Regions from separate parts of the Sedimentibacter sp. B4 genome, predicted to be linked through region 1. Evidence: riboswitches for the same ligand, from Rfam matches in the RefSeq annotation. Region 1 holds a riboswitch; each other region holds the start of a gene.

Region 1 (6,183 bases):
GAGCTTGAGGAATGTTCAACTTAGTTTTTAAATGAACTGAATCGGGAACAGCTTTGAAAAGAGATTCTATGTCTGGATAACCAATTTCTTTCAGCATCTGTTCTCTGTCTTCATCAGTATTTCCAATATATCTCATAAACCCCTCCTTAGTCGCATATTTTTTCGTAATCTTCTGCACTCATGAGGCCTGATACTTCTGATGGATCAGACATTTCAACAGCAATAAGCCATGCTTCATATGGTGATTCATTGATGAAACTTGGATTGTCGGAAAGGCTTTCGTTTATTTCAACAACCTTTCCTGAAAGAGGAGAAAAAACTTCTGAAGCTGCTTTAACAGATTCAAGAACTATGCATTGTCCTCCGGCTTCAATTTCTGTGTCAACTTCCGGCAAATCAACATAAACAACATCTCCCAGATGATCCTGAGCATAGTCTGTAATTCCTATATAAGCCTTATTTCCTTCTACCTTTACCCATTCGTGTGATTCTGAATACTTTAATTCGCTTAATACTTTCATGATATCCTCCATATAATTGATTTTAATGATGAACAAATTCATCCATATAACATTGTTAATTTAATTCTACCAAATATTGTCACTTTTAAACATTTCTCTTCGTTTATATATCTTTAGCTTTTCTTATATTTTTTAGTGTAAAAAGGTTTCTTGATAACTTTTGCCTTAAGGTTTTTGTTTCGTACTGATATTTCTATTTCTGTGCCTTCCTTTGCATATTCAGCTTCAATTAATGCCAGCCCGATATTCTTCTTAAGGGTTGGTGAAAAGCTTCCTGTTGTAACATAGCCGATTTTTCTTCCCTCAGCAAAAACTTCATAGTGACTTCTAGGAATTCCTCTGTCAACCATTTCAAATCCGATTACTTTTCTTTTCAGACCTTCAGCTTTTTGCTTTGCAAGAGCTTCTTTTCCAATGAAATCATCCTTGTTAAGTTTCACAAAAAATCCAAGTCCTGCCTCTAGTGGGGTAATGTCTTTGTCTATTTCCTGCCCGTAAAGAGGAAGTGCTGCTTCAAACCTGAGAGTGTCCCTTGCCCCCAGACCTGCAGGCACAAGCCCGTATTCTTTTCCTGTTTCTAGAATTAAGTCCCACATTTGTGGCCCATGGTCAGCTTTAAAATATAGTTCAAATCCATCCTCACCTGTATATCCGGTCCTTGACACTATAGTCTTAAATTCACCCACATTAACATCACCTAAAAAGTGATAAAATTCAATTAAATTTAAATCAACTTTAGAAAGCTTCTGCAAAATAGTTTGAGCTTCTGGGCCTTGCAAAGCAAGCTGAGCATATTCATCAGAAATATTTTTTATTTCCACATTTCCAAAAGACTGTGACAAAAGCCATTCAAAATCCTTTTGTGTATTTGAGGCATTTACAACCAGAAGATAATCCGTGCTGTTGTACTTGTATACCAAGAGATCATCAACCACTCCACCATCGGTATAGCACATTGGAGTATATGCAATTTGATTGTCATTAAGCACAGAAATATCATTTGTAACAATCATCTGCAGATATTTCTCGGCATCTTCTCCCTTAACAGTGATTTCTCCCATATGAGAAACATCAAACAGACCAGCCTTATTCCTCACAGCCTCATGTTCAGGAATAATTCCCGAGTACTCCACAGGAAGCGCCCATCCCCCAAAGTCAATTACCTTTCCTTTAAGTTCAACATGCTTTTCGTATAATGGTGTTTTCTTCACTCTATCACTCCTTAATATTTTTAAATTATAAAAAAGACAGGGGTAACGACGATGTCATTATCTCTGTCTTAGCTGTACTATTCAGAGTTTTGTCCAAGCGCAGCCCTTTTGCCTGAAAGTTTCGTAACACTCGACCAGTGTTATTTGCTTCTTCGGCGCCCCTTGGGGACTCTCCTGTGCTTTTCACTCAAAATTATATTTATAAATATAAATGTTCAAATTTCAATTGTGAAAAAATGTTATTTTATATTACAGCATCATTATAATACCCTATTTCAAACGTGTCAATAGTTTTGTAATCGTGAAAAAATCTACTTTTCAGAATATGTAAAACTGCATTTTTATTAATGTTAGTTTTATCACAATGCACAAGCTTGACATTTGGCAAATAAAATATTATCATTTAATTATCTTATAAATTGGAGCAGGCCATGAAAATACTGATAGCGTATGCAAGCAACAACAATACAACTCAGATGTGCGCAAAATTGCTGGGAGAAAAGCTTCCCGGTGCTGATATTGTAAACTTAAAACGAACAACCCCCGTAATAAACGATTATGATACAGTAATAATTGGAAGTTGTATTAGATTTAACGATGTTCATAAAACAGTTAAAAACTTCGTAGGGGACAACCTGGATAAGCTCATGAAAGTAAATACCGCTATTTTTTTATGCTGCGGGTTTCCAGAAAAAATCAATCAATACCTTCTTCATAACATTCCTAAAAAGCTGTTGAACAAGTCAGTATCTATTCAATGTTTCGGAGGCAGACTTAAGGTCAAGCCATACAAATTAGTGGACCAGCTCATAATTAAGACCGTGAGGAAAAACTTCAAAGTTGACAAAAGGGAATTAACTTCAATTGACAATGAAAGCATCAGCAAAATGGCTGATGATATATTAAAATTGAAATAAAAAAACGGTAACCGTTCAGAGAATAGCTGAACGTACGTTACCGTTTTATTGTTGCTGCAACAAATTAATTATTCTTAAATGTTACCTGAAGTTGGTCTGGTTGTTGTCTCTTTTTATTTTTTTCTTGTCTTTGTTGTCAAAACTGTTATCGTTCCTGTTGTCTGAACGGTTGTTGTCGTTTCTGTTGTCAAGACGGTTGTTATTGTTGTCGTTTCTCAAATTATCAATCATATGCTTTTGCTGTTCCCTAAAACTTTGCTGACTGTCTAACTTGGCTTGTTCTTCCCAGTTAAACAATTTTTCATTGTTATTGTTATTGTTGTTTTTATTTTTGTTTTCATTAAAGCTAAAATTTTTCATTAATTTCATCCTTTCGAAATGATATTGGGCTTTTTAAACCTCTATATATTATTTACAAAAGGGTTTTAAATATTTAACCTGTAAATGTTATACTCTTATTTCATTTCCATAAATTGATTTATTTAACTTAAAAAATGATACATTGCAATGCCTGCAGCAATGGTAAGGTTCAATGAATCAATCCTGTCTGTGTGTTTGATGAATACGCTTGTTCCTGCTTTGGAAAAACTTGAGTCCAATCCTGTTGCTTCATTGCCGAACACCAATGAAAAATATCTGTCTTCATCATGTTTTATTTCTTTCAGGGACACAGCTCCATCCAGCATGAATGTGTAGACTTTATGATCATTGAAAGCCTTCTGGTAATCGCTGAAATTTTCGTAATATTTAAAATTAAGCTTGAACAGAGCACCCATTGATGCTCTGATTACTTTAGGATCAAATATGTCAACTCCCGGGCTTATTATTGCAAGATTGCTAAGGCCAAAGCCAATCAGAGTCCTGATAATTGTTCCCATATTTCCCATGTTGCTTGGGTTTACCAGCACTATGTGTGATTGATCCTGGTCAAGGCTGCATTCATATTTATTGAATACTCCCACAACAAAACAGTTTTCCTTGTCGCTTATTTTATTGATTGCCTTGTCGTTAATTTCCGTGTTAATATTGTATTTTTTGCACAGTTCAAATATGTCCATGGAATTATCAGACCTGTAGCTTGAGCTGACAAGCACTTTTACCACATCATTTGGTCTTGATGTAATTAGCTCCACAGTAGGAAACATTCCAAATGTGTATGAATGCTCAAAATTTTTCTTATATGATTTTATTTCCATAAGCCCTCCTAAAATACTCCAACTGTTTTTAACACAAATATAAACATAAAAATTGTGAATGGACTGAACATTGTGGATACAAATACAAGCTGTCCTGCAAGCTCGTAGTTGCAGTCATACTGCTGAGCCATAGTATAGCTTGAAACAGCCACAGATGGTGCAACCATGCTGAACAATGCTCCAAGTTCTGGTCCTCTGAAACCAAACGCATATGCCATTCCTATTACAACTGCGGGAATTACCAGAAGCTTTCCTATGGTCACAACCGTTATGTAATTGAGATTTTTCCTGATGTTATTTATTTCAATGTCCCCGCCAAGAGCCATGAGCGCTAGAGGTGTTGCCATATCTGACATGTCGCCTATTGTATTTTCAATGAAGACAGGAAGCTTTATCCCAAGAGCCGAAACTATTATTCCAAGAACAGAGCCAATTATCAGCGGGTTTTTAACTATGCTTATTATATTTTTTTTGATATCACTCTTATCATTTGAAAACATGTCTAATATTATTACTGCCATAAAATTGTAAATTGGTATTATTATGGCAACAAGTGTTGTTACAACGGCAAGTCCCTCATCACCGAAAATGTTCTGGCTCAATGACACTCCAAACAACACAAAATTGCTTCTGTAGAGACCTTGAATTATAATACCTCTGTTTTTGTTGTCCTTTTCAAACCTTGGCACTGCAAACAACGATATTCCTATTATTGTAAAAACCACTGCAATTGCAAAAATAATAAGCTTAATGTTCACTTCGTCCGAAACCTTGCTTTTGTAAATGTTGTTGAAAAGAAGAACCGGAAACAACACCTGAAATGCAAATGTGTTTGCTTTTATAAGAAATTCACTGTCAAATATTTTTACCTTTTTTAAGAATGCACCGACGCACATGAGCAAAAATATAGGCGCCACCACATTCAATGAAAATATTAAATTTTCCACTTGAGATCATCCTTAAATGTATTTTATTCTGTCAGATATGCATAAATAAGTTTTATTGTGTTTTCAATTCCATCTATATGTGTTCTTTCCATTCCGTGAGAAGCGTGAACTCCCGGACCTATGAGTCCGCCCTTTATGTCATTTCCGCCTTTCATTGAGGCAGAAACATCAGAGCCGTACATAGGATATATGTCTACTGCATGTCCTATGTTATGTTTCATAGCCAGTTCCATTAGGCGTCCTGTAATTTCGTAGTCATAGGGTCCTGAGCTATCCTTGGCACATATGGAAACTTCCTGTTCCGTGCATGACAGGTCAAGTCCCACGCATCCCATGTCTATTCCAATCATTTCATCTATATCATCAGGTATATTTGAACATCCGTGCCCTACTTCCTCATATGTGGAAATGATTATTTTCACTTTATTCTTAGGCTTTGTACCAAATCTTTTAAAAAGCTCCATGAGACTTAAGGCACATGCTGTTCCAGCCTTGTCGTCCATATACCTTGATTTTATGAATCCGGATTCAGTCACAACAAACTTTGGTTCAACAGAAATAAAATCACCTGTTGAAATATTTAGAGCATTTACATCTTCCTTTGTTTTCACAACTTCATCAAGCCTTACATACATGTTGCTTTCATTTCTTTCCTTAGTTCTTGAATCTTCATAGACGTGAACTGAAGGAGATGTGGAAAGAATTGTGCCTGTGTATGTTTTGCCGGACCTTGTATGGATTTTGCAGTATTCTCCGTCAAGCGTTGGAAATATGTTTCCGCCGATTGTGGTGAACTTGATTTTTCCATCTGATGATACTGATCTCACCATTGCTCCCAGCGTATCCACATGTACTGGAATTCCAATGCAGTAGCTATTGTCAGTTCCTTCTATTTCTATTATTCCGTTACCTTTTTTATTCTTTTCAAATTTATATCCGTATTCCTGAGCAATATTTTCTATGTGCTCAATTACTTTTTTGCAGTATCCAGTTGGACTTGGTATATTGATTATTTGTTCCAATAAATTAAGTGTAAAACTTCTGTTTAGTTCCATATCCGTCAACGCCCTCCCTTATTATATCCAGTTGATTATACTACCAAAACGGAGCATTATTCAATAATTAAATTGCATAACTCAAAAATTGAATATATAATATTATTATACACGAAAATTAGCAAAGGGGGCATATTATGGAAAACTTAAAACTGAAAGATTTTTTAGATTATAAGTTTTTGTCCGGACTTGAGCTTTCTCCAAACAAAAACTATGGTGCTTTTATAGTAAATTCTGCAGATTACGACGAAAACAAGTATTTGTCCAACATCTGGATTTACAACTGCATAACAAGAGAATACAAGAAGCTTACAACCATGAACAAGGAAAACAACT
Region 2 (6,183 bases), 150 kb from region 1:
TGTCTTCCAACTGGTGTTGCTCCAACCAGTATGGCAGTTGGCATGATGCTTTTTACAAAATCTTCAAACACTGCTGTGTATGGTTCAATTTTAAATCTGTCAAGCTTTTCATCATCATATACGAACACCTTGTCAACACCGTAATGAAGGATTTCATGACATTGCTTTGAAATGCCGCTTCCCATCATTACAGCATAAACAGGATAATTTATTTTTTCTGCAAGCTCCTTTGCTTTTCCAATGAGCTCATAAGTAACAGGATGAATGTTTCCGTCAATGTGGTCAACATATACTGCAATTCCCTTCCACAAACTCTTGTCTACTTCTTCCTTTGTTTCTTCCACATATTCTATTGCTCCTGCAGGTCCCTTTTTAACGCAAAGCTTGCACATTTTGCACGCAGCATTTATCTGAAGTTCACCGTTTATTTCTTCAAGAGCTCCAAAGGGGCATATGCTTATGAGTTCCTGCATGTTGCCTACTTTTGACTGATTAACAACTAATTTTGCCATGATTGCCTCCTATGCGAATTTCATTTCTTTCAATTTATTTAACAGCTGAGTTGTAAGCTCTGAGTTTGATCCTGCCCACATTTCCCTGTGAGCGTTCACAGAAGGAGGAAATATGCGCTGAACCTGCGTTGGAGAACCATTGAGTCCGTAGTGTTTTTCATCCTTGTCTTCCATGTCATCAAGGCTCATGACTGTAATTTCTTTGTCCTTTGTATTTATTTTTCTTGTGTAGGAAGGAAGTCTCGGCATAAAAATATCCTTGTCAACAGCCAGGAGGCATGGATATTCAACCTTGGCAATTTCTATGTCATCTGTCATATCCATTTCTACTGAAATAAATTTTTCTTCAATGTCAATAATTTTGCACACATTTGAAACGCTTGGTATGTTAAGCCATTCAGAAACTTCAGGTCCAACCTGGGCAGTATCTCCGTCAGTAGTCTGCTTTCCGCAGAGAATGAGTTCAAAATCTCCTGTTTTCTTTATTCCCTGAGCAAGTGTGTAGCTTGTTGCAAGAACGTCAGCTCCGCCGAATTTTCTGTCGGAAATGAGCACACCTTCATCTGCTCCCATGGCAAATGCTTCTCTTATTACTCCTGCCGCCTGTGGTGGTCCCATGGTAATAACAGTAATGGTTCCGCCTGTTTTTTCTTTCACTCTCAGTGCTGTCTCAATTGCATACAAGTCATAAGGATTCATTTTTGAATCTACGCCGTTTCTTTTCAATACTCCTGTAACAGGATCTACTTCAACTTTGTTTGTTTCAGGAACTTGTTTGATGCAAACCAAAATGTTCATATGTTTACCTTTTCCCTTTCTGAATACATTAACTATAATTTCGTTTTCACTAACTGGTAGTACCACTTCTGATAAAAATAAAAATGCATGCGCATTTTCAACTGGTAGTACCACTTACTTTATTAAGTATATCTGCAAATGTTATCATTGTCAACAATAGTCACTTTTTTAACATTGATATTTTAAAAAATCTTTTTTGCTTTCTATTTATATATTTTTTGTCATTCTATCCAACTCTTCGTCAATCAAATCAAAATGTTTGTTTATTGCAGAAAAAGCAAGGGTTTTGTCCTTGATTATAAGGCTCTTCACCATTTTGTCATGTGCATCATGAAGGTAATCTTTGCTGGTTTCAGAGCTTAATATTTCCTTCCTCAGGTCCGCTATGAACTTATCCATCACTTCTGAAAGAGCTCTTAGTATATTTATTATCAAAGTATTTCTGGATGCTGCTGCAATGTTATAGTGAAGCTGCTTATCTAGAATTACATTATATTCTTCTGTTTGATTTTCAAGCTGAGAAATTATATTTTCAAACTGTTCAATTTCTTTATCTGTTACATTGTCAATGGCAATCATCAGCGCCTCAAGTTCCAGTGCACGCCTCAGCTGGCTTATTTGCTGATAAGTTATCTGATTAAGCATAAACATCATGGACATAGATTCCACAAGATTGTTTTCAAAATTGCCTGTAAGATAATTTCCTGCTCCCTGCTGGCTAGAAATAATACCCATAAAATCAAGCATCCTGATGGCTTCCCTGACAGAGTTCCTGCTTACACCCAGAATATCAGACAATTCTCGTTCTGATGGAAGTTTTCCTCCTGTTATTAAATCTCCGTTTACAATTTGTTTTTTAATATAATCTATAACTTTTGTATAGGACTTTTTCTGCAATGCTTTTTCTTCCATAAAACCACCTGACAATATATTTTAGTTTATATCATTATAGCATATTATCAGGAAATAGTAAGTATTTTGTTATACGGCATATATTGCTGACGAAAATTTGTTGATAACCGTTTTCATAATTAAGATATGTCGTATTTAAATTTTTCCCTTTTGTTTTTTCCTAGTACATGCTATAATCATGCCCAGTGATAAAATTAAATATTTCGGATGAAGATAGTGGGAGAGAGATCATATGATCCGCCGAAGGAGTTACACTTTCAGGCAAAAGGACCATTATCGGACGAAACTCTGGAGAGCCTCAAATGAGCACCGAAGGAGCAAGCCGGTTACACCGGTCAATCTCTCAGGTAAAAGGACAGAGCTATGCTGTAATTTTTTGAGGCCGGGTCTTTTTTGATCTGGCTTTTTGTCTTTTAAGAGGATTCCTTAAACGCACTATAAAATTTAGGGAGGTACAAAATGCAAAACGTAACATTATTTTTAGAAAAGGCCGATTCCTTTATATGGGGACCGCCACTGCTGATGCTGCTAGTGGGAACAGGAATCTACCTTACATTCAAACTTGGACTCATTCAGGTTTTCAAGCTTCCCCTGGCATTGAAACTGGTTTTTTCCAAAGACACTGATAGCAATGCACAGGGCGATGTTTCAAGCTTCGGTGCACTTTGCACAGCATTGGCGGCTACAATCGGAACAGGAAACATTGTAGGTGTTGCCACCGCCATCAAGGCAGGAGGACCTGGAGCCTTGTTCTGGATGTGGGTTGCAGCTTTCTTCGGCATGGCTACCAAGTACGGCGAATGCCTTCTTTCCGTAAAGTACAGGGTTGTTGATGAAAACGGACAAATGTCCGGAGGACCTATGTACTACATTGAAAGAGGACTTGGAAACAAAGTCCTTGCAAAAATGTTTGCTGCCTTCGGCGTAGGAGTTGCCTTCTTTGGTATAGGAACATTTCCACAAATTAATGCAATTACAGATGCCGTAAAAATTACTTTCAACATTCCAGTTCTTGCTACTTCAATAGTGATAACCGCAATAGTTGCACTTGTAACATTGGGAGGAATCAAAAGTATTGCAAAAATTTCAGAAATCATTGTTCCATTTATGGCTGTATTTTATGTGCTGGGAGCATTGTTCATAATGATATCAAACATTCAGCTTATTCCACAAACATTTTTGTTGGTAATAAAAAGCGCATTTACCCCAACTGCTGCAACCGGTGGATTTTTAGGAGCAAGCGTCATGTATGCCATGCGAAACGGCGTTGCCAGAGGTGTTTTCTCAAATGAGTCAGGCCTTGGAAGCGCACCAATTGCAACTGCTGCTGCAAAAACAAATTCATGCGTGAAACAAGGACTTATTTCAATGACAGGAACATTCTTTGACACAATAATTATATGCACCATGACAGGTTTGATGCTTATTATGACAGATGTATGGAACGGAAGTCTCCAAGGTGCAAGCATGACAAATGAAGCATTCAACCAGGGGCTGCCTTTAATCGGACCTTATATTGTTACTGTAGGATTGATATTCTTTTCTTTCACAACAATTCTCGGTTGGAACTACTATGGTGAGAGATGTACAGAATACCTGTTTGGAGTTAAGGCAATCAAATTATACAGATTGATTTTTATTGTACTTGTAGGGGCAGGATCATTCCTCAAGCTTGACATGATATGGATTCTTGCAGACATTGTAAACGGACTCATGGCAATACCAAACCTCATAGCTCTCATTGGACTCAGGGGAGTTATTGCATCTGAAACAAGACTGTATTTTGAGGGACTGAAAAGCGAATCAAAAATAGCATGGAAAAGTAAGACTGTAAATGAAGAAAATTAAACTAAAGGACGGCGCAAGCCGTCCTTCTAAATTTATTAACAAATTTATTTTTCAATTACTGCAGTGGAAAAATCACCATCAAGAGTATAAGTTATTTTGTATCCGAGTTTTTCAAAGTCTCTCACTTTAACCATTGTTCTTGAGTCAACAATCACACCTGTCATGTCGATTTTCTCATTGCCTCTTATAACATATGCTTTTCTTGCATCATTATCCCAATATACTTCTTCTCCAAATGTTTCGCCTATGTATCTCAAAGGAAGATAAACTCTGTTTTCAATGATAGTGTATGGCTGTGTATTCCAATCTGTCTTGCCGCTTTGTCTCGTTATATCAACATCAAGATCTTCACCCTCTGTATACCACATAAGCTGCATTGTCTGAGCGGGATTAATTTTGTTTTCTGTTTTCTCATATAGGCTTTCAGCATCTTCTATAGTCATAACACTTTCTGTAACTGAAATTTTTTCAACATTTTCAGGTGTTACTAAAGTTTCTGCTGAAAGTTTTCCCATGGACATTCCTTCATAAACAATTTCTGCTGATGAATTTTCCTTGTATGATGAACCTGTTTTTACAATATTTTGCTGAATTTTACTTCCTCTCACAAGTTCTTCAATGGAAGCCAGTTCTTCAGTTTCAAGTATCATAACTGCTTCATCCAAGAAATCATAAAAATCCTGTCTGCTTGCTTCTAATTCAGCTATTAATGTTTCCTTGTCCTCAGCAGTCATTCCTTCAAATTCTGTGTTGTTGTACAGGTTTTCAACATACTTCACAGTTTCATCAAACACATGCTCTCTGTTTTCGCTTACATATGTAATGAGTCTTTCCACAAATTCTAAAGCGCCCTGTGAAGTAAGTTCAATGGAGTAACCTCCGTTTATCTTTGTTATGAGTTTTGAATCAAAGCCCTTAAATGCTGTTGTAATATAGTCAATTGCATTATCCTGCATTTCCTTGTAATCCGTTTCATATTCAATGCTGTCCATTTCACCTAAATCACTAAGCAGTATGTATTCCACATCCTTAAGGCCGTTGTTGTAGAAATCATTTATAACTTCCACACTTTCTGTTGCTTCGCCATTTAACATTTCATCAAATGTAATTAACTGAAGAACCAGATTTTTTGAAACATATACGTTATTGTCTGCAATTATGAAATTGATTGGATCAGTTGACTTTAATCCATTTAAGCTGAATGTCACATCAACATTCATGTAAATTGAGTTTAAGTCTTCTACGTTAGCCTTACCCTTTAAATTAATTGCTGCATTGTAGTCTTCCCCTGCCACATCTTCAGTAACTTCAATGTTTGTTGTATTTTCAAATGAAAACTGAGTCAAAGCCGCCAGTTCTCTCGACAAACTGAGATAACCCAGTTCGTTTGTGCTGCATCCTGTAAGTACAGAAAATAGCATAACTAATGATAACATCAATGAAATTGTTCTTTTAAACATATCTCCTCCTCGCAACCAAAACATAGTGAATATCATTTCACCATACCTGTTGCCCCCTCGTATTTTGTATACCTTATTTTACTATAAATATATTTTTTTTACAACTAAAAGGTGAGTACAAGTTCTCTACGCGATTTAAATGTTATAATTTCGATAATCTATGAAGCTACTTGCCCATTAAGTAAGTGTCCTATATCTTTAACACCCCTATCATTGTAATTTCCTACTTTTGAAACTGCACTTAGCCCCCATGTTATTAGTAAAACTGAACACGAAAGAACTGAAATAATTAAAAATTCTTTTCATTTATAATGAATCCCCCTTTTCTATTGTTTAAATATGAAACTACATTCTCTTCTCAACACGGATTTACTGAGTAAAGTTTCTATTTTTATGCTAAATATTTTAACGATTGTAAACTTTTGATCTTTCCAAATCAATTATATTAATTTTACTAACTGCATACATTACTTTTAATTTGTGAAAATGAATCTATATTAATAAGACTCCGCACAAGCGTAAAAGGTTGCATTTTTTCAATTACTAATTTCAATTTTTTTAACATTGATGTATGAAAATATCATCAAAAACATTCTCATTAAAGTGTAACCTTTTAGCTAAGTTAATTGTCTTATATATGAAATGAAATTTAA
Region 3 (6,183 bases), on a different contig from region 1:
TATTAAATCTTGTTGCAAAAAACAATATTAACAAGGAAGAAATTGACTACGTCATCGACTGCTGCGAAGAAGCATGCGGAGATATGAACCAAAGAGGCGGCGGAAACTTTGCAAAGGCTTGTGCTGAAGTAGCAGGATTTGTTAATGCCACTGGTTCAGACACAAGAGGTTTCTGTGCAGGACCTACACATGCACTCATTGAAGCTGCTGCATTGGTAAAGGCGGGAGTTTATAAAAATGTTGTAGTATCAGCTGGCGGATGTACTGCAAAACTTGGAATGAACGGCAAGGATCACATAAAGAAGGGTCTTCCTATTCTTGAAGACGTTCTTGGAGGATTTGCTGTATTGGTAAGTGAAAATGATGGTATCAGTCCAGAAATAAATCTTGACCTTATTGGAAGACACACAGTTGGAACAGGATCTTCACCACAAGCTGTTATCACATCACTGGTTTCTTCTCTAGATAAGGCTGGAATGAAAATAACAGATGTTGATAAATATTCTGTTGAAATGCAAAATCCAGATGTTACTAAACCTGCCGGAGCAGGAGATGTTCCATTGGCAAACTACAAAATGATAGGTGCTCTTGCAGTTAAAAGGGGAGACATAGAAAAGAAGGATCTCCAGGACTTTACTGAAAAGCATGGTATGATAGGCTGGGCACCAACACAGGGACACATTCCATCAGGAGTGCCATATATCGGATTCTGCAGACAGGACATTCTTGACGGCAAAATCAAAAATGCCATGATAGTAGGAAAGGGAAGTTTGTTCCTTGGAAGAATGACAAACCTGTTTGATGGAGTATCATTTATCGTTGAAGCAAACAAAGGCAAGGAAGAAGAAAAATCCGCTGTTTCTGAGGACAAAGTAAAAGAATTGATAGCTCAGGCGCTCAAAAATTTTGCTTCAAATCTGCTGGCAGAATAGGAGGACATATGTCTGAAAAACAAGTAAACCAAATAATCGGCAAGGTGTTCAACCAGCTGGCTGATACATTAATAAGCGGCGAATATGGACAGAAACCACGCGTTGCTGTTACTGCCATGGGAAGCGAGCACGGCGAACAAACTATATTTCAAGCTGCAGCAAAGGCTGCTAAAGGCGGCATTGATGCAACAGTCATAGGAAGTATGACAATTGAAGGAGTAACAACTGCTTTTGTTGAAAATGAAGATCAAGCCCATAAAAAAATGGAAGAGCTTCTTGACAAAGGTGAAATAGATGCATGCGTAACAATGCATTACCCATTTCCAATTGGAGTTTCAACAGTGGGAAGGATTGTAACACCTGGAAAAGGAAAGGAAATGTTCATTGCAACAACAACAGGAACTTCTTCTACAGATAAAGTTGAAGGAATGGTTAAGAACGCCATTTATGGTATAATAACTGCCAAAGCATGCGGCATTAAGAATCCTACTGTTGGTATTTTAAATGTTGATGGTGCAAGACAAACTGAAATAGCTCTGACAAAATTAAAAGAACAGGGATATGACATAAATTTTGCAGCTTCTCAAAGAGCAGACGGCGGTGCTGTCATGAGAGGTAATGACCTTCTCATGGGTTCAGCTGATGTTATGGTAATGGATTCTTTAACAGGAAACCTCATGATTAAAATATTTTCTTCTTACACAACTGGCGGAAACTATGAGTCACTAGGCTACGGATACGGTCCTGGAATCGGTGAAGGCTTTGACAAGCTCATACTTATAATATCAAGAGCTTCAGGCGCTCCATTAGTTGAAGGAGCCATGAAGTTTGCCGGAGAACTGGTAAAAGGAAATTTAAAAGCCATTGCAAAAGAAGAATTTGAAAAGGCACACAAAGCAAATCTTACTGAAATACTGAAAGGAACTAAAACAGTAAAAAAATCTTCTGAGGACGAAGTGAAAGCTCCAAAGAAAGAAGTTGTGACTTCCCAGATTTCAGGAATTGAAATAATGGACCTTGAAGATGCTGTAAAGCTTCTGTGGAAAAACAATGTTTATGCAGAAAGCGGAATGGGCTGCACAGGACCAATAATTCTTGTAAATGAAGCAAACACTGAAACTGCCATTAAAGTTCTTCAGGACAATGAGTTCATAGCAAAAGAAAAAACCTGCTGCTAAAACAAATTTAGGGTAGGACTACTGTCCCACTGAAGATAACAAAATTATTGAATTAATAACACGGGCGGACACGAGGTCCGCCCCTACAATTACATTTGTCAATAGTCCGAGATTCTTTAGAATCTCGTTTTTTAATTTTTAAAGCTGTGAATTGGTGCCGGAATTCTGCCGCCTCTTGCTATAAAGTCATCACTAGAAAAACTGCTTACCTTCATTATGGGAGCCCTTCCTAAAAGTCCTCCGAATTCAGCTGTATCTCCTAATGTTTTTCCGTAAACAGGAATTAGTCTCACTGCTGTTGATTTTTGGTTTATAACGCCTATAGCGCATTCATCAGCAATAATTGCTGAAATAGTGCTTGCTTTTGTGTCTCCGGGTATGGCAATCATGTCAAGGCCTACAGAACAAACACATGTCATAGCTTCAAGCTTTTCGATGTTTAAGGAACCTCTGTTAACAGCTTCAATCATTCCTTCATCCTCGCTTACAGGTATAAATGCTCCGCTTAATCCCCCTACATTTGAAGAAGCCATGATGCCGCCTTTTTTAACCGCATCGTTTAATAATGCCAGAGCAGCTGTGGTTCCATGGGCACCGCAAGCTTCAAGTCCTATTTCTTCTAATATTCTTGCTACGCTGTCACCGACTTCCGGAGTGGGTGCAAGGGATAAGTCCATTATGCCGAAAGGAATATCCATTCTCCTTGAAATTTCCTTTGCCACAACTTCACCGGCTCTTGTAATCTTAAATGCAGTCTTTTTGATTGTCTCGCATACGGTTGTGAAATCCTGACCTCTTACTTGTTCCAAAGCATTTTTTACAACTCCGGGACCGCTAACTCCAACGCTAAGGCATGTTTCTGATTCTCCGGTGCCGTGGAATGCTCCTGCCATGAAAGGATTGTCTTCAACAGCATTGGCAAACACAACTAATTTTGCACATCCAATGCTGTCTTTGTTTCTTGTAAGATACGCTGCTTCTTTTATAACTTCACCCATGATTCTTACAGCATCCATGTTAATGCCTGCCTTTGTGGTTGCAACATTAACTGAAGCACAAACCTTGTTTGTTACAGCAAGAGCCTGAGGAATTGAACGGATAAGTATTTCATCGCCTTTGGTAAATCCTTTGTGAACAAGGGCTGAAAAGCCTCCCAAAAAGTTTACTCCTGCCACATCAGCAGCCTTGTCCAAAATTTCAGCATACTTGATATAGTCAACATCATTGCATGCACCTGCTATTATGGATATTGGAGTGACTGAAATTCTTTTATTTATTATTGGTATTCCGAATTCTTTTTCTGTTGCTTCGACAGTTTCTACAAAGTGCTCGGATAACCTTGCTATTTTATCGTATATTTTAATCCTTGATTTTTCACCGTCTGAATCAGCACAGTCAAGAAGTGAAATACCCATAGTTATTGTTCTTATGTCAAATTTGAGCTCATCAACCATTTTGACTGTTTCCAGTATGTTATTAGATTTAATCATTCGTCTACACCTCGTACATTTTGTCAAAAATATCTTCCCGTTGAATTTTGATTTCCATATTGATTTCTTTGGCTTTTTTGTCTAATTCCTGCTGAAGTGTTGTAAAATCAGTTGTAATGCCATCAAGGTCCACAAGCATTATCATTGTGAAGTAATCTCTCATTACTGTCTGGTTAATATCAAGGATATTTGCGTTGTAGCTTGCTAAAAGTGTTGAAACATGTGCTATTATTCCAACGCGGTCCTTTCCGATTATTGTTAGTATGCCTTTCATGTTATCCTCCGTTTATAATGTTAGTATGTATGCAGCCTTTAAGGAAAATGGTGTTATATAAAATACAGAGAGACGCCAGTCTCTCTGTACAACAAAAACACATATGTGCTTTCTTTCAGCTCTGTTCTTTTACCTGAGAGTTTCATTGATATCAACTTTCCCCTTCGGTGCTCTTAAAGAGTCTCTCCAGAGTTATGTCCGCTGACGGTCGACTGCCTTCCGCCAGTTTCATCCAAAATATTTTATTAGGGGTTAGTATATACCGTCTTGTTTTAAAAATCAAGCATAATATTTAAATTTATAAAATTTTCTTTTTTTAACAAAATACTTTGGCATTTTCGATAGTTTTTTGATATAATAAAATAATGACAACATTTACTCGTTTTTATTGTTAATATTGATAAAGCAGTACAAAATAATATCATGTTGAAAATATAATAAATTTTGTTATAATATATGGTAGCAAGGAGTGATATTATGAAAATGGGCTTTGAATTGAATCTGTCTCAGACTCAAAAGCTTATCATGACACCTGAATTAAGACAGGCTATACAAATTTTGCAATTTAATAATGTTGAATTAATGGAGTTTATATACAAACAGCTTGAGGTTAATCCTTTTCTCGAATCAGTTGACAATAAAGTCCAGGAATCATCATCAGATGAAAGTGCTGAATATGAAAAATCTGATTTTGATAAATCTGACAACAAAGATGAAATCGATTGGAAGGAAATTACAGAAAAGTATGATGACCTAAGCTACAAGGCTTATGAAAAAACTGCAGATTCTGATGAAAAGCAAACATTTGAAAGCTACACTTCCAAAAAAATGTCTCTTAAGGACCATCTCATGGTTCAATTAGGAGTTTCCGTAAAAACTAATAAGGAAAAAAGAATAGGCGAATTTATTATTGAATCACTTGATAACAAGGGCTACTTAGGTTGTTCAATTCAAGATATAAGTCTTTTGTTGAATGAAGATGTGGTTGAAGTGGAAAGAGTTTTAAGACTTATACAAACTTTTGACCCTGTGGGAGTTGGAGCAAGAAATTTAAGTGAATGCCTTATGATTCAACTTAAGGAAAAGGGAATTCAAGATAAGAATGCATATATCATAGCAGAACAATATCTTGAAGAAATTGCTACCAACAAAATTCAAAAAATAGCAAAAGATCTTCGTATTACAGTTTCAAGGGTACAAAGCATTTGCGATATAATCAAGATGCTTGAGCCAAAGCCATCTAGAGGATTCATAGTAGACAGCGACAACATAAGATATATTGTTCCTGATGTGACTATTGAAAAAATAAACGGTGAATATATAATTATAGTAAACGACAACAACCTGCCTGTTCTAACTATAAGCGGCTATTATCAGAATATGATAAAAAATCTTGATGACAAAGAAGCAAACAAGTTCCTGAGCGACAAACTGAATTCATCTATGTGGCTTATAAAGAGTATAGAGCAAAGAAGAATGACACTGTACAAGGTTGTTGAATCCATACTCAAGTTTCAGAGAAAATTCTTTGACGAAGGTAAGACTGCATTGAAGCCTTTGGTTCTCAAGGATGTTGCTGAAGACATAGGCGTACATGAGTCAACTGTCAGCAGGGCTACAAACGGAAAATACGTACAAACTCCTATAGGGTTGTTTGAACTTAAGTACTTTTTTGCAAGCAGCTTAAGCGAAAGCGATGGCGAAGGAATTTCATCCACCAGCGTGAAGTCTCAGATTCAAAAATTAATTAATGAAGAAAACACACAAAAGCCGTTAAGTGATCAAAAAATAGCTGAAATGCTCAGCTCTGAAGGAATCAACATATCAAGAAGGACTGTAGCAAAATACAGGGATGAAATGAGGATACCATCTTCATCAATGAGAAGAAGGTTCTAATTAATTAAGAATTAAGAATTAAGAATTAAGAATTAAGAATTAAGAATTTAAAATCTAAATCAGTAAAGAATATTCAAAGACACGTTGGATATTCTTTTTTATTGCACATAATAAAATAAGGAATTTCATGAAAAATTACTGGTTTATTTTTGCTTTTTTTGCTGTACAGCATCATGATGCTGTGATATAATCAAAATATAAATGTGACACTATTAATAAATAGTATAACACATATCTCAAATCATGTCTGATTACCAATCAAAAATAATATTCCAAAATTTAAAAATACTATTGCAATATAATATAAATATGGTAGAATAAACCTAGGGACGTAAAACGAACAACAGGGACATTAAATATCCCGGAGGGATGTATGGAAAACAATAAAATTCTGGAAATTCAAAACAAAATAG

The links. A riboswitch is a leader RNA that binds a small molecule or an ion and turns the genes downstream of it on or off. The one in region 1 is predicted to bind glycine.
Region 2: it holds a riboswitch for glycine, as region 1 does, so the genes downstream of both, BN358_RS19300 (sodium:alanine symporter family protein) here and gcvT (glycine cleavage system aminomethyltransferase GcvT) in region 1, are expected to answer to the same signal.
Region 3: it holds a riboswitch for glycine, as region 1 does, so the genes downstream of both, BN358_RS02645 (ACT domain-containing protein) here and gcvT (glycine cleavage system aminomethyltransferase GcvT) in region 1, are expected to answer to the same signal.

The regions. Positions count from the first base shown of each region.
Region 1 covers NZ_CANG01000955.1:106,649-112,831, forward strand. Annotated here, with positions in the region: gene gcvPA (aminomethyl-transferring glycine dehydrogenase subunit GcvPA) at 1-136, opposite strand, end outside; gene gcvH (glycine cleavage system protein GcvH) at 147-521, opposite strand; gene gcvT (glycine cleavage system aminomethyltransferase GcvT) at 635-1,732, opposite strand; glycine riboswitch at 1,823-1,919, opposite strand; gene BN358_RS18420 (flavodoxin domain-containing protein) at 2,164-2,649, shown strand; gene BN358_RS18425 (hypothetical protein) at 2,731-3,009, opposite strand; gene BN358_RS18430 (TrmH family RNA methyltransferase) at 3,132-3,845, opposite strand; gene BN358_RS18435 (AEC family transporter) at 3,854-4,792, opposite strand; gene BN358_RS18440 (M42 family metallopeptidase) at 4,816-5,847, opposite strand; gene BN358_RS18445 (S9 family peptidase) at 5,985-6,183, shown strand, end outside.
Region 2 covers NZ_CANG01000955.1:255,047-261,229, forward strand. Annotated here, with positions in the region: gene BN358_RS19285 (electron transfer flavoprotein subunit alpha) at 1-512, opposite strand, end outside; gene BN358_RS19290 (electron transfer flavoprotein subunit beta/FixA family protein) at 522-1,310, opposite strand; gene BN358_RS19295 (FadR/GntR family transcriptional regulator) at 1,518-2,222, opposite strand; glycine riboswitch at 2,501-2,591, shown strand; gene BN358_RS19300 (sodium:alanine symporter family protein) at 2,682-4,070, shown strand; gene BN358_RS28020 (copper amine oxidase N-terminal domain-containing protein) at 4,115-5,530, opposite strand.
Region 3 covers NZ_CANG01000014.1:15,664-21,846, reverse strand. Annotated here, with positions in the region: gene grdC (glycine/sarcosine/betaine reductase complex component C subunit beta) at 1-932, shown strand, start outside; gene grdD (glycine/sarcosine/betaine reductase complex component C subunit alpha) at 941-2,110, shown strand; gene BN358_RS02650 (PFL family protein) at 2,242-3,600, opposite strand; gene BN358_RS02645 (ACT domain-containing protein) at 3,605-3,874, opposite strand; glycine riboswitch at 3,986-4,074, opposite strand; gene rpoN (RNA polymerase factor sigma-54) at 4,352-5,770, shown strand; gene BN358_RS02635 (sugar-binding transcriptional regulator) at 6,144-6,183, shown strand, end outside.